One region of the Natronocella acetinitrilica genome, then DNA from elsewhere that is predicted to be linked to it. Evidence: predicted binding sites of a transcription regulator. Region 1 holds the regulator's gene; the other holds the start of a gene.
The links. The regulator sigma-54, encoded in region 1, starts transcription at its own class of promoters, with help from an activator protein. The targets are predictions, from matches to a motif close to TGGCANGNTNCNTGCTT.
Positions count from the first base shown of each region.

Region 2: a site for sigma-54 is predicted at 5,422-5,438, ahead of J2T57_RS03300 (amino acid ABC transporter substrate-binding protein). Genes of this name have one in related genera too.

Region 1 covers NZ_JALJXV010000002.1:338,392-345,679, reverse strand. The annotation lists gene J2T57_RS04945 (PTS sugar transporter subunit IIA) at 1-16, opposite strand, end outside; gene rapZ (RNase adapter RapZ) at 13-879, opposite strand; gene J2T57_RS04935 (HPr kinase/phosphorylase) at 872-1,336, opposite strand; gene ptsN (PTS IIA-like nitrogen regulatory protein PtsN) at 1,387-1,863, opposite strand; gene hpf (ribosome hibernation-promoting factor, HPF/YfiA family) at 1,972-2,310, opposite strand; gene J2T57_RS04920 (RNA polymerase factor sigma-54) at 2,384-3,892, opposite strand; gene lptB (LPS export ABC transporter ATP-binding protein) at 4,093-4,842, opposite strand; gene lptA (lipopolysaccharide transport periplasmic protein LptA) at 4,839-5,291, opposite strand; gene lptC (LPS export ABC transporter periplasmic protein LptC) at 5,329-5,904, opposite strand; gene J2T57_RS04900 (KdsC family phosphatase) at 5,897-6,460, opposite strand; gene J2T57_RS04895 (KpsF/GutQ family sugar-phosphate isomerase) at 6,460-7,288, opposite strand, start outside.
Region 2 covers NZ_JALJXV010000001.1:694,153-701,440, forward strand. The annotation lists gene J2T57_RS03275 (xanthine dehydrogenase family protein molybdopterin-binding subunit) at 1-1,507, shown strand, start outside; gene J2T57_RS03280 (FAD binding domain-containing protein) at 1,504-2,301, shown strand; gene J2T57_RS03285 (2Fe-2S iron-sulfur cluster-binding protein) at 2,298-3,452, shown strand; gene J2T57_RS03290 (MarR family winged helix-turn-helix transcriptional regulator) at 3,589-4,095, shown strand; gene J2T57_RS03295 (oxamate carbamoyltransferase subunit AllG family protein) at 4,109-5,284, shown strand; gene J2T57_RS03300 (amino acid ABC transporter substrate-binding protein) at 5,529-6,794, shown strand; gene J2T57_RS03305 (branched-chain amino acid ABC transporter permease) at 6,886-7,288, shown strand, end outside.

The DNA.
Region 1 (7,288 bases):
GAATGCCCACGCTCATGAGAGTTCCCGGTGACGCATGGAGACCTGTCCGAATTGGCGGGCGAAGTGCGCGGCAAGGCGTTCCGACAGGTAGACAGAGCGATGCTGCCCACCAGTGCAGCCGATGGCAATGGTGAGATAGCTGCGGTTGTCCCGCTCGAAGGCCGGAATCCAATGAGCTAGAAAGTCCCGGATATGCACGTACATCTGCTCGACCTGGGGCTGTGCCTCAAGGTATTCGGCCACTGGTTGATCGCGCCCGGTCAGCGGACGCAGTGCCGGCTCCCAATGAGGGTTGGGCAAACAGCGGACATCGAACACGAAGTCGGCGTCCGCGGGCACGCCGTGCTTGAAGCCGAAGGACTGGAACAGGATGGACAGCCGGGCGTGATGACCGCCCAGACGCTCGTTGATGATATCCCGCAGCTGATGCAGCGTGGTGGTTGTCGTATCCACCAGCAGATCGGCCCGCTCCTGAATGGGCGAGAGCAGATGCCTTTCAACCGCGATGGCCTCGGCCAGCGGCCGATCGTCGGCGCTTAGCGGGTGGCGTCTGCGGGTTTCGCTGAAGCGCTTGATGAGTGTGGCGTCATCGGCGGTTAGAAAGACGATCTCCGTCTTGACCCCGTGAGCGCGGAGATGATCGAGAAAGCTTGGAAACTGTTGTAGATCCCCTGGCCGGTTGCGCGCATCAATGCCGACAGCGAAATCCTGGCCACCATCGGTGCCGAGCAGGCCGAGGTGCGCGCCCAGACCGGAGAGCAGGGAGATGGGCAGGTTGTCGATGCAGTAATAGCCGGCATCTTCCAGGGTGTGCAGCGCGACGGTCTTTCCAGAGCCGGACAGGCCGCTGACGATGATCAGGCGCCGGGCATCAGCCATGTCTCATCTCCCCATCGTGAGTCCGGGCTACGGCCTCCAGCAGCAACGGCAAGGGCCGACCGGAGGCAACCGGCAAGTGCAGTCGCCGCAGGCAGATGCCCCCCAGCGTGACTGCATCCCATTTGCCATGCAGACGTGGCCAGCTGGCCCATTGTTCCCTGGTTGGCTGCACGAGGTTAACCACGACGGCGATCTCACATTGGTCGGCGCAGCGTGTCTGCCGCAGTGGGCCAAGCCCGCGCACTTCGAGTAATCCGTGCAAGGCTGCGGGGGCATATCCGGTCAGACGGTCCGCCGTCACCGAGAGTTCTACCGCATCGTCTGCGACAAGCGTATGGCCGCGATCCATCAGCGCCAGGGCCAGATCGCTTTTGCCAATGCCGCTGTCACCAGTCAGCAGCACGCCTTTGTTGAAGATCCGGACTAAGGTCCCGGGGATGACGGTTGCCGTTGTCATGGCGCTGTCCGACAGCTCGGTCCGGTCCTGGTCGAATAAAATTCCGGGCATCAACCGTCGGCGGCCTGGTCGCCGTTCCAGGCCGTCAGCAGATCATGCAGGGCAGACGCCGAATCCGCTTCGCGCAGCCGGTTGCAGAATTCAGGGTCGCTGAACATCTCCGCCAGCCGCGCGAGGATCTGCAAGTGCTCGTCGGTAAAGTGCTCCGGCACGACCAGGGCAAACAGCAGATCCACCGGCTGTCGGTCGAAGGCATCGAAATCGATGCCTTCGGGAAGCTTGATGAAAGCGGCAGTGGCGGTATCGCTGCCTTCCACGCGGGCGTGAGGCAAGGCAACGCCTTTGCCAAGCCCGGTGCTCCCGAGTTTTTCGCGACTTATCAGCTTGTTGAAGATAGCGCCCGCGTTCAGACCGGCTGCTTCGCCCGCCACGAGTTCGCTGAGCACTTCCAGCCCGCGTTTCTTGCTGGATACGGCCACATCGCAGCCGATGCGGTCCTGGGTCAACAGGTCGGCAATCTTGATCATTGGTTTGCACGCCGGATCGCCGATCCGGCCCCGCCCCTGGGCAAACGGCCTGCCCGTTCAGTGTATGTCGACCGGAGATGCCGCCCAGGGCATCGCCGGCCAGCCTGGTCACTCCTCGAGATCACCACCGGCCGCTTTCGCCTGAAGGCCTTCGACTCGATGATGGTCGGTGAGTTTCTCCTTGTGCTTCTTCACCTGCCTGTCCAGTTTGTCGATCAGTGCGTCGATGGCAGCGTACATGTCTCCGGACACCGCGTCCGCGAACAGTTTCGCGCCGCCAAGCTGCAGTGTCGCCTCGGCCTTCTGGTCAAGTTTTTCCACCGTCAGAATCACGTGGGCGTCCACCATGTTGTCAAAGTGTCGCTCAAGACGGATGAACTTCTGCTGAACGTAGTCGCGGAGAGAATCGGTCAGATCAACGTGATGGCCCGTAATATCGACTTGCATGGCGCTCTCCTTAGTATCTCTTATTCAGGGCCCTGGGTGGGGGCGGCCGTTTACCGGGCCGACGACACCGCGCTCAGGCAATGCGCTTTCGTTCGTTGGATGAAGCGATGGCCATGGACTCCCGGTACTTCGCCACCGTGCGTCGGGCGACATTGATGCCTTCATCCTTCAGTATGTCCGCCAGTCGGCTGTCGCTGAGGGGTTTGCTCTCGTCCTCGTCGGCGATCAGTCGTTTGATGCGTGCGCGGATCGATGTTGCGGAGCACTCCTGACCGTCCACGGTATGGACATGGCTGGAAAAGAAGTACTTGAACTCGAATGTGCCCCTGGGGGTATACATGTATTTCTGGGTCGTGATGCGGGAGATGGTGGACTCGTGCATCTCCACCTCTTCGGCAACTTCCCGCAGCACCAGCGGCTTCATCGCCTCCTCGCCAAACTCGAAGAAGTCCTGCTGATGATTGACAATACATGTGGCGACTTTCAGCAGCGTGTCGTTGCGACTGCGCAGACTCTTGATGAGCCACCGTGCCTCCTGCAGATGCTGCCGTAGGGTCGTATTCTCGTTACTGCTGTCCGCCCGCCGCACCAGACTCGCATAATAACTGTTGACGCGCACCCGTGGCGTTGCCTCCGGGTTCAACTCGACTCGCCAGGCACCTTGAACCTTGCGCACGTAGACGTCCGGAGTCACATATTCGGCCTGCCGGTCACTGATCTGCGAGCCGGGCCGTGGATCCAGGGTGCGGATCAGCGCAAGGACGTGCTGCAGCTCTTCCTGATCGAGCTTCATGCGCCGGGTCAGCTGGGCGATCTGCCGGCTGCCGAGCAATTCCAGGTGCTGGTCAACGAGACGGATGGCCGGCTCCAGCCAGGGCGTGTCCGGCGGCAGGACCTGTAATTGCAGTAATAGCGCTTCCCGCGGGTTCACCGAGGCAACCCCCAGGGGATCGAAGCGCTGGATGAGATGGCGCACGGCCTCGACCTCATCAAGTTCGACTTCCCACTCCGGGGGTAGCGCTGCGAGGATGTCGTCCAGGCTGCTGCTGAGGTAGCCGTCGTCCCGCACCGAGTCGATGATGGCCTCGCCGATGGCGCGATCGCGCTCGTTCAGCGGACTCAGTTCGAGTTGCTCCTGGAGGTGGTCCTGCAGACTGCGACTGCTGCTGGAGCGGCTCTCCCAGGAGTCCATCTGCTCATCGCTGTCGCCGGCGCTGTAGCTGGTGGCTCCGTCATAGACGTCGTTCCAGTCGGAATCCAGGGGCAGGTCGTCGGGGATATCGTCGGGTGCGGTGTTGTTGGACTCGTCGACTTCCCGTTCGGCAACCTCGCGGCGGGCTTCATCCCGCTCCGCCTGCTGTCGGGCTTCGGCATCGTCCCCATCGCGGTTGTCGGCGATGGCTTCCTCGTCGATTTCGTCGTCGTGTTCACTCGCCGGTTCCAGCATGAGGTTGGAATCCAGGGCCTGCTGGATCTCGGTGCGCAGCTCAAGTGTCGATAGCTGTAACAGGCGGATCGCCTGCTGCAGCTGTGGGGTCATTGTGAGGGTCTGGCCGAGTCGAAGTTGTAGCGACTGTTTCATGGGCAGGGGGTTACCGGATTACATGGTAAATGGGCGCCGGAGCGGCGCTGCCATTGATCATGTAGCCTTTTTGTGGTGCCGGATTCCGCATGCATTCAACGTCGTGGCGAAGCGTCCGGATCATCGTAACGGAAAAGACAGGCGCTGAGAACAGCGCATGGCCCGAGTCTTGCGTGTCAACGGGTTCGCCGTGGCCATGATCACATGCGGAAACCTTCACCGAGGTAGACTTCCCGCACCCGCTGGTTGGCCAGAATGTCTTCCGCGCCGCCTTCGGCAATGACTTCCCCACCGCTCAGAATGTAGGCACGCTGGCAGATGCCGAGGGTCTCGCGCACATTGTGGTCCGTGATCAGGACGCCGATTCCCCGGGCGGCCAGGTGGCGGATGATCTCCTGAATATCCAGGACGGAAATGGGGTCGACCCCGGCGAAGGGTTCATCCAGCAGAATGAAACGCGGGTTTGCCGCCAGCGCGCGGGCAATTTCCACACGGCGCCGCTCGCCCCCGGACAGGCTGATGCCCATCTGGTCGCGCAGGTGACTGACGTTGAACTCGTCGAGCAACTCACCCACCCGGTCTCGGCGCTGTTGCCGGTTGAGTTCGGGCCGGGTCTCGAGAATGGCCATCAGATTGTCGGCAACGCTCAGTTTGCGGAACACCGAGGCTTCCTGGGGCAGGTAGCCGACACCACGCCGGGCCCGTACATGCATGGGCAGTCGGGTGATGTCCTTGCCATCCAGTTCGATGCGACCGCCGTCGGTGGGCACGAGGCCCACCACCATGTAGAAGCAGGTTGTCTTGCCAGCGCCATTGGGCCCGAGCAGGCCCACCACCTCACCCGTATTCACCAACAGGGATGCGCTACGCACCACGACGCGCTTGCGGTAACTCTTCTTGATGTCCACCACGCGAAGCGTGCTATCGGCTTCAGCGGGCACAGCGCTCATTCTTCATCCTCGGGGAACAGTGTGATGCGGATGCGTCGGCCGGTATCGTCATCGCCCCGGGCATTGACGACCTCGGTTTCCAGATTGTATTCGATGACCTCACCGGTGAACTCGTTGCGCCCGCGGGTGATGCGGCCGCCGTCCATGAGGATGATCCGTTCCGGTCCGGTGGCAAAGTACTCCATGCGCGGCGCATCGGCCCTCACCAGCGCCGTGCCGTCGTCGGGCTGCTGGGTATAGACGGCGGGGCGGCCCTCGACGATGACCCGGGAGAGCTCGCGACCCTCGCGGGTGGTGTGCACCGTCATGCGGTCGCCGGTGATCTCGCGCAACCCCTGGGTCATGACCACGTTGCCGGTATAGACGCTGACCCCGGAGACATTGTCTATTTCTGCTTCGTCCGCATCCAGGTAGATCGGTTCGGCCGCAGCGGCGCTCGTCAGTACCAAGGCAAGGACTGAAAGTGCAAGTCGGCCCAGGAGCCGATTAGTCGACGGCAGGTTCATATACGCCTCTGACCTCCGAGAGCATCTCGATCTGTTGTCTGTCCAGGTAGCCCCGCACGCCGATCCCGCTGATGCGCAAGCCGTCCCGGTAGTAAACGGCGTACTGGTCGGTTTCAGCGTAGCGGGCCTGCGGGCGAAGGTAGACTTCAGAGGTGTCGATGTTGGCTTCAAGGTTCTCGTCGCTGGCCTCGCGGCGAATGGTGACGTCGCCTTCCAGCATGGCTTCGGTGACGCTGTTCCACGCCCGGCCGCGCTCCGAGCGCAGATGCCACGGCGAGCCGGATTCGGTGTAGTAGATCATCCAGGGCTGTTGTACCCGCCAGAGGTCATCGTCCATGAAGTGCGTCATGGTGTCGCCCTGCAGCCGATAGGTTCGGACGCCCTGTTCATCGGTGGCATCCAGGGTGAAGTTCTCGACGAAGTAATCCGGCGTGCGCTCCCGCTCGAGACTGTCCGGTGCGACCACCGGGTCCACCGTGTCCTCGTCGAGTATCCACCAGCCTGCAGCGGCGATGACCAGCCCGGCCACGATGCGGAACACCCAGCGCCTATGCATGGCCGTAGCGCTCCAGAATCGCCTGCAGGCTGCCCTGGGCGGCGAGGATCAGTTCGCAGGCTTCCCGCACCGCGCCCCCACCGCCCTCACGCTCTGCGCACCAGTGGGCATGAACCTGCAGGGCCGGGTGCGCGTTCGGCACGGTGAGCGCAAGCCCAGCCTGGCGCAGCACTGGCAGGTCGATGAGGTCATCCCCCATGAATGCCGCGTGCGTCGGGTCAAGCTGCAAATCGGCGAGCAGCCCCTTCCAGGTGGCAAGCTTGTCGTTCACCGCGGTGTGGACGTGGGGAATCCCCAGGTCCGCCGCCCGGCGGCGGAGGGGGTTCGAGTCGCGAGCCGTGATCAGGGCCACGGCAATGCCGGCGCCGAGCAGCAGACGAAGGCCAAGGCCATCGAGAATGTTGAAGGGTTTGAGGCTCTCTCCGCTGTCGCCGTACCAGATCGTGCCGTCCGTCAGCACGCCGTCCACGTCCAGTGCCAGCAGGCGAACCCGGGCCGCCCGGGCGAGCACGTCGTCGGAGGGCCGGCGGAACATCACCGGCAGCGAAGTATCCATCACACCACCCCGGCGCGAAGCAGGTCGTGCATGTTGAGCGCGCCGATCACGCGGCCGTCCTGATCCAGGACCACCAGGGCGTTGATCTTGTGTTCCTCCATGAGATGCAGCGCTTCCGCTGCCAGTGCGCCGCGCTGGATGGTACGTCCGCCGCGGGTCATGACCTCGCGGACCCGCGTGTCATGGACATCGACGCCGCGATCCAGGCTGCGGCGCAGGTCGCCATCGGTGAATATGCCCACCAGCCGGTGGTCGTCATCCAGCACCGTGGTCATCCCCAGGCCCGTGCGGCTCATTTCCAGCAACGCGTCCCGAAGCGGTGCGTCGGCACCGATCCGGGGCAGGGCGTCGCCGGTATGCATGATATCGTCGATCAGCAGCAGTAGCCGGCGTCCCAGTCGACCTCCGGGGTGGGAGCGGGCAAAGTCCTCGGCGGTGAAGCCCCGGGCCTCGAGCATCGCCACGGCGAGCGCGTCGCCCATGGCCAGTGCCGCCGTCGTGCTCGAGGTGGGGGCCAGATTCAGGGGGCAGGCCTCCTGGGCAACGGAGACGTCGATGTTGACACTGGCCGCCTGGGCCAGAGTCGATGCCGGATTACCGGTGAGGCTGATCAGAGGGACCCCCAGTCGCTTGATCAGCGGGAGTATGGTGATGATTTCCCCGGTTTCGCCGGAGTTGGACAGGGCCAGCACCACGTCCTGAGCCGTGATCATGCCGAGATCCCCGTGACTGGCCTCGCCGGGATGGACAAAGAAGGCGGGCGACCCGGTGCTGGCCAGGGTCGCGGCAATCTTGCCGCCGATGTGGCCTGATTTGCCCATGCCCAGC
Region 2 (7,288 bases), on a different contig from region 1:
CTACGCCAACGAGCGGGGTCGGCTGCTGGCCCTCGACGCCGACGCGCATGTGGACGCGGGCGCCTACTCTGCCTATCCGTTTTCCGCGTGTCTGGAAGGTGCCCAGGTTGCGAGCATTTTGCCGGGACCCTACGATTTCCAGGCGTATCGCTGTCGCACCACATCCGTTGCGACCAACAAGGCCGCCATCCTTCCGTACCGCGGTGTCGCCCGGACGGGTGTCTGTTTCGCCATGGAGTTGACCATCGACGCCATCGCTCGCGCGGTTGGACGCGAGCCGTCGGAGGTGCGTATGGAGGCGCTGGTCCGCCCGGAGTCCATGCCCTTCGACAACATCACCAACAAGCATTTCGACAGCGGCGACTATCCGGAATGTCTTCGCCGCGCGGTGGCCGCCATCAAGCTGCCCGACATTCGCCGCCGACAGGAGCAGGGCGAGGCGGACGGTCGCCTGATCGGCATCGGTTTCTCGATCTTCTGTGAGCAGGCCGCCCACGGCACGTCCGTCTACGCCGGTTGGGGCATCCCCATGGTGCCGGGTCACGAACAGGCGACGGTGAGGCTGACTCCCGATGGTGGCCTGGAGGTGCGCGTCGGTGTGCACTCCCACGGTCAGGGGCTCGAGACTACGCTGGCCCAGGTCGCCCATGAAGTTCTCGGCCTCGACATTGCGCAGATCCGTGTCGTGCACGGTGATACCGCCTACACGCCCTACTCGACAGGCACCTGGGGTTCGCGCTGCATGGTCATGGCAGGCGGGGCTGTCGCCACCGCATGCGAGCAACTCGCAGAACGTATTCGTCGAATCGGTGCCAAGTTGCTCTCCGTGGAGCCGGGCAGCGTGACGCTGGCACAGGGCGGCGTTGCGGCAGAGTCCGGTAACGCGGTATCCATCGAAGACATCGCGCATACCTGGTATCTGAAGCCTCAGAACCTGCCGGACGACGTCGACTCCGGTGGCCTCGAGGTCACCGCGGGCTACAAGACAGGTCGCGACAGCGGCACCTTCAGTTACGCCGCACATGCCGTGGTGGTAGCGGTAGATCCCGTGCTCGGTGATATCGAGCTGCTCGATTACGTGGTCGTCGAGGATGGTGGCGTGCTGGTGAACCCCATGATCGTTGATGGGCAGGTCTATGGTGGTGTCGCCCAGGGGATCGGTACCGCGCTCTATGAAGAGATGCCCTATGACCGTAACGCGCAGCCCCAGGCCTCGACGTTGTCGGACTACCTGTTGCCTGGTCCCACCGAGGTGCCGGATATGGCAATTGAACACATGGAGACGCCGTCGCCGTATACCCGTTTCGGGCAGAAGGGTATTGGCGAAGGTGGAGCCATCGGGCCGCCGGCGGCCATTGCCAATGCGGTGAACGATGCGCTTCGGCCTGTCGGGGCGGAGATCTGCAGCGTGCCGATTACCCCCCGAAGGGTGCTGGAGGCCATCCATGCGGCCAGGCAGGCGTCGCAGCAGGAGATAGCGCAGAAAAGGCAGGGGGTGGCGGGATGAAGGCGGCCCGGTTCCAGTATGACCGACCCGCGAGGCTGGATGATGCCCTGAAGGTCATTGCCGCAGGCGGATCCATGGTTGTCTCGGGCAGCCAGTCGCTGGGACCGATGCTCAATCTTCGGCTCGCCCAACCGGAAGCGCTTGTGGATGTCTCGCTCTTGCCGGAGCTGCGTGGCTATGCCGAGGACAGCGAAGGTCTCATTATCGGCGCGGGCGTGACACATGCCGAAATCGAAGATGGTCTGTTGCCGGATCTCACCAACGGGATCCTGCCGCGGGTGGCGGCGGGCATTGCCTATCGCGCCGTCCGCAATCGCGGCACCATCGGTGGCAGCCTGGCCCATGCCGACCCCGCTGCGGACTGGGTCTCCAGTCTCATGGCCCTGGATGCCGAGGTGCTGTTGCGATCAGCCCGGGGGGCTCGCCGCATGCGCCTGACGGATTTCGTGACGGGTGCTTTCGCCACGGCGCGTCGCGACGACGAGATCCTGGTTGCCGTGCGTATCCGCCAGGTTCACCGGGACAGCCGGTTCGGCTACTTCAAGACTTGCCGCAAGACCGGTGAACTTGCGCGTGCCATCGGCGTGGTGTTTCAGGCGGCAGCTGAAGACCGGACCCGCGTCGTCATGGGCGCGACGGGCGGACGGCCCGTGGTCGTCGACGCCTCCGGTTTGCCGGACGAGGCCATGCTCTCGGCAGCGCTTGAAACAGAGGCGCCGACGATCGACGAGATCGACAGCGCCGTCTACCTGGAAGTCGTCCGGCGCGCCGCCCGGATGAGCGAGGTTGCATGAACACGGTTAACCTGACAGTCAATGACCGCCTCATTCAGCGCGACGTCGAGGGCCGTACGCACCTCGCCGATCTGTTGCGGGATGACCTGCTGCTCACGGGCACTCATGTGGGCTGTGAACACGGTATCTGCGGCGCCTGTACCGTCCTCATGGATGGCCGGCCGGTTCGATCGTGCATCACCTATGCAGCCGCCTGCAGCGATCACCGGATCTCCACCATCGAGAGCTTTGATGATGAACCCCTGATGGCACGTTTGCGCGATGCCTTCTCGGAGGAGCATGCACTGCAGTGCGGCTACTGCACGCCAGGCATGCTGATCACCGCCCGCGATATCGTCATCCGCTATGCCGGCCGGCAGCCCGCTGAACGAACGATCCGCGAAGAGCTGAGTGGGAATCTATGCCGTTGCACTGGCTATGCCGGCATCGTCAAGGCCGTACAAAAGGTGCTTGCCGCGGTCACGGATGAGCCGGCGCTGCTGCCCGCCGCGGCTGCCGTCGTGCTCCCGACAATCGCGGCTCAGGACTTCGATGCCACGTCACTGGAAGCACCTGAAGCCGGCCGGGCGCGGGGTGCGCTGAAGAGCGAGCAGTCCGGTGCGCGTAGACGAATCGAAAGCCGCTTCGGACTCACCCATGAACCCGAAGCTGTCTGGCACCTCATCCGCAACGACATCAAGGCGGTCGTCGCCTGTCTTCCGGGCGCGCGACTCGAAAACGTTGGTTCGGACGGCGAGGTCACTGGGGTGATCGAGGTTCGGCTCGGGCCGATTCTCACCCGCATAGATGGGCAAGGCGGACTCGAATACGACGATGTCAGGCGTCGCGGTCAGGTCGACGGCGAGGGGGTGGACAGCCGCTCCGCCTCTCGGGCGACAGGCTCTGTCGAGTTCGTGGTCGGTGATGGGGAAGACGGCACCACGGACATGCAGGTCGCTCTGGAGTTCGAACTCACCGGGGCTCTGGCCCAGTTCAGCCGGGGGGCGCTGGTCGATGACGTTGTTCAGGTGATGCTCGATCAGTTCCGGGCGAATCTGGATAGACAACTCTCCGGTGGAGAGGTGGCGGCGACGGCGCAACTCAATCCCATGCGGCTTTTCCTGTCGGCATTGGCCAGGCGATTGCGTCGATGGTTTGGCGGTGGCCGGTAATTCCAGCCCGGGATCTTGCCCGGATTTCCCGGTCTGCAAATCGAAGCCGCTTGGCGCTGCTCCTGGGTGGTGGCATGTTACGGGCTGCCGAGGCACTCCGTGTCGCAAGCCTCTCAACCTCCGTGGAGCCCGATTCATGTCACCGACCAAGAATTCAGTGCGCAAGGACGGCGCCGTCAGCGTCTCGGAAGAGACGCTCAAACTCTCTTCAAGACCGGGTTTTCTCATTCGCCGCCTGCATCAGATTCACGTTGCACTGTTCCTGGAGGAGTGCGCCGAATTTGACATCACGCCGGTGCAGTACAGCCTGCTCACCGCCCTTCGCGCCGGAGAGATGGATCAGAAAACCCTCGCTGAGAACATCGGAATCGACCACGCCACGACCACCAATGTGGTCAAGCGACTGGAGGTGGGGGGCTGGCTCAAACGCCGCACCGGGGAGAAGGATCGCCGTCGGCGTCTTGTCTGGCTCACTCCTGCGGGAGAAGTCTTGCTCGATCGCATGCATGGGCCGGCCCAGCGTGCCCATGATCGCACCGTGAGTCATCTCAAGCCGAGGGATCGGGAGCGATTCGTGGCGTATCTGACCGAGCTGGTCGAGGCCGGCAACGCTTTCGGGCGAGCACCGTTCAATATTCGCTAAGGGAGAGCACCACATGTCCATTAAGCGCCCCGCAGAAGAATCCGTGGATGAAGCAACCAGGGGCGCGGCGCTCCGGATGGCGGCGAGCCGCCCGGTCTGGGAGCGGTCCGGAACGGCTGAAGAGTTTCTCAACCTGCCCGCCGATGTGTTCCTGCATGCCGGGCCACCCTTGTCCGGGCCCGATGCCATTCCTCTGCCCATGCTGCACGGCGCATGTGCTGCACTGCTGTTTGAAGGTCGGGCTGACAGCTACGCTTCGGCGCGCGAACAGATCCTTTCCGGTGCCGTCTCTCTCCGTCCCGCACAGGACGTCGGCCTGGTCACTCCCCTTGCCGCCGTGGTGTCCCGGTCCATGTGGTTGCACCGGGTCATCGATGCGAATGGATCGAACGGTGTCGGTTATGCACCGATCAGTGATGGCACAGGGCCGGCGCAGCGCTTCGGACTGTTTGACCTGGAGGTTGTCGAGCGACTTCGATTCGTGCACGAGCAGGTGGCGCCCGCGCTCGAAGCCGTATGGGCGAAGCCCGTCGACATTCTGCCGTTGGCTCGGGAAAGCCTGAGCAAGGGCGATGAACTCCACGGCCGGGTCGGCGTCGGCTCCGCGATGCTGGGCCAGTCGCTGGGCGCGCTCTCTCTGCCATCTGCAGTTCAGGAGTACGTGAGCGGCAATCCCCAGGGGTTTCTGAACCTGTGGATGGCTGCATGCCGATGCATGGTCGGCGCGGCAATGGATGGCAAGGCCAATATGCTGGTGATCGCCGCCGGCGGCAACGGCATCGAATTCGGTATCAAGCTCGGCAAGGCGCCAGATACCTGGTTGACGGCGCCGGCAGGTGAAGTGGTCGGCCCGGCACTCCGCCCCGCTCTGGCTGCCTGCAAGCGGTTACCGGCAATCGGCGACAGTGCCTTGATCGATGCGGTGGGCCTGGGTGCTCTGGCTCTGGATGCCGCTCCGGAGCAGGCCGCATTACTCGCTGATCCCGGCCTGCTCCAGTCCATGGAACGGGTAAGGGAGCAGGCGCTGGTCGCCATGCATCCCGGTCTGCAGCGAATGGTGGGCATGAATGCCTCTGCCGTCGCTGGGGATTGCCTGCCGGGCGTCTGTCTGGCGGCGCTGGATGCGGACGGGGCGCTCGGCATCGTCGGTCGAGGCGTCGCCAGGCATCCGCTCTCCCTCTACACCTGAAAGGCCCTCCAGGTCTGCCCCAAAGGACGAGAAATCCGCACTTACTTGGTGCACTAATTAGTGTACTAAGTAAAATCTGGTGCATATTTTATTGCTCCTGCCTATCCATGTCATTGATGAACCGTATGTTTCATGTTTGGCCCCGCCCTTGCATCAGTGCTCCATGCAGTTACCAAGAACAAGCCGTGCCATCTCCGCGAGACGGGTTTGTTGCGGGGCGGCGGTACTCACTGGAGCGCAGACGATGAAAACGAGCATCTTCAACAAGAGACAGGATGGCCACGCCGCTGGGGATCACCCGAAGACGGTCAGGACACTGGGCTATATGGCGGGTCTGGCAATCGCGGGAGCGGCCATGCTCGCTGGCCCGTTGGCCTCTGCCCAGGAAACCATTCGCATCGGTGCGCCCCTGGCACTGACGGGTGGTCTGGCAGATGAAGGTTACAAGCAGCAACAGGTCTACCGCTTGTGGGCGGAGAAGGTCAATGCCAACGGCGGTATCGAGATCAATGGGCAGGCCCATCAGGTCGAGATTCTCGAGTATGACTATCAGAGTGACGGGCCACGAGCCGGTCAGTTGGCGGAACGACTGATCACCAGAGATCGCGCTCATCTCATCATGGCACCCTTCGGCTCCGGTCACACCGTGATTACCGGCACCGTGGGCGAGCGCTACCGCGTTCCGACGATCGCCTGTGTTGCCTCCTCGGAGTCCGTGTTCGCGAATCAGAACCCCTACCTGTTCGGAACGCTATCGCCCAACGCGAACATGACCGTGACGATGACCGACTTCCTCATGGAGAGGCATCCGGAACTGAGTCGTGTCGCCGTACTGGGTCGGGATGACGTGTTCCCGAAATCCATGGCTGAGGCCACGGTCGCGGCAGCTGAAGCCGCCGGCCTGGAAGTGGTCTACAACGAGTTGTATTCGGTTGGTACGCTCGACCACTCCTCGTCGCTCACCAGCATTCGCAGGGCCGAGCCGGACTGGATCTACATCACCGGCTACACCCAGGATCTCATCCTTGCCCGTCGGCAGATGTCCGACCTCAACGTGCACGCTCCCATCGTCACGATGGTGACGGGGCCTGCCTATGAAGAGTTCATCGAGGGGTTGGGTAGCCTGGCGGAGGACGTATCGTCCTCGAGTTGGTGGCACCACTCTGCAACCTACGAGGGCACGGGTGTCTGGCCGACCACGGACTCCTTCTACCAGGACTTCCTGGAAATCAGCAATGGTGCCGATCCGGACTACGTCCACGGTTCATGCGCTGGCGCTCTGGCCATGCTTGAAGACGTGCTGCCGCGAGCCGGTTCACTGGATGGCTCGGCCATCCGTGATGCCCTTGCGGAAACCGATATCGAGACCTTCTACGGCAGCATCCGCTTCGGCGAAAACGGAATGAACGAGGCGCGGGAACTGCCCATCATCCAGGTGCAGGACGAGCGAATCGTCGTCCTCTATCCGGAATCCATCGCCACTGGCGAACTGCGAATCCTGAGTCGCTGATTCGTACCGCCACCGAGCGGCCCCGGCGGTGTGCGCCGTGGGCCGCCAATCCTCAACACCGCGCGGTACCACGAGACCCTGGGGGGAGCGCATGGATTTTGGTCAGATCATCGTTAACGGGCTCGTCCTGGGCGCCTTGTATGCCTGTCTTGCCGTGGGGTTTTCTCTGGTCTGGGGCGTGTTGAACGTGATCAACATGCTTCACGGGTCCTTCATCGTGCTTGGTGGCTACCTCGCGTTCTTTGCCTGGCAAAGTTTCGGGGTGCATCCGCTGATCATGCTCCCCATCGTTGCCCTGCTGCTGTTCGGCATCGGCTATCTGGTCCAGTTCCTGTTCATCAACAAGGTCGTCACTGCGCCGGTGCTGACTACCCTGACCCTGACTTTCGGCCTGGACATGATTCTCTACAACATCATGACGGTCTACTTCTCGGCGACCCCGCGGCGTGTGACGTTGGATCTGGGCGGTATCTCCTTTCTTGGGGTCGACATGC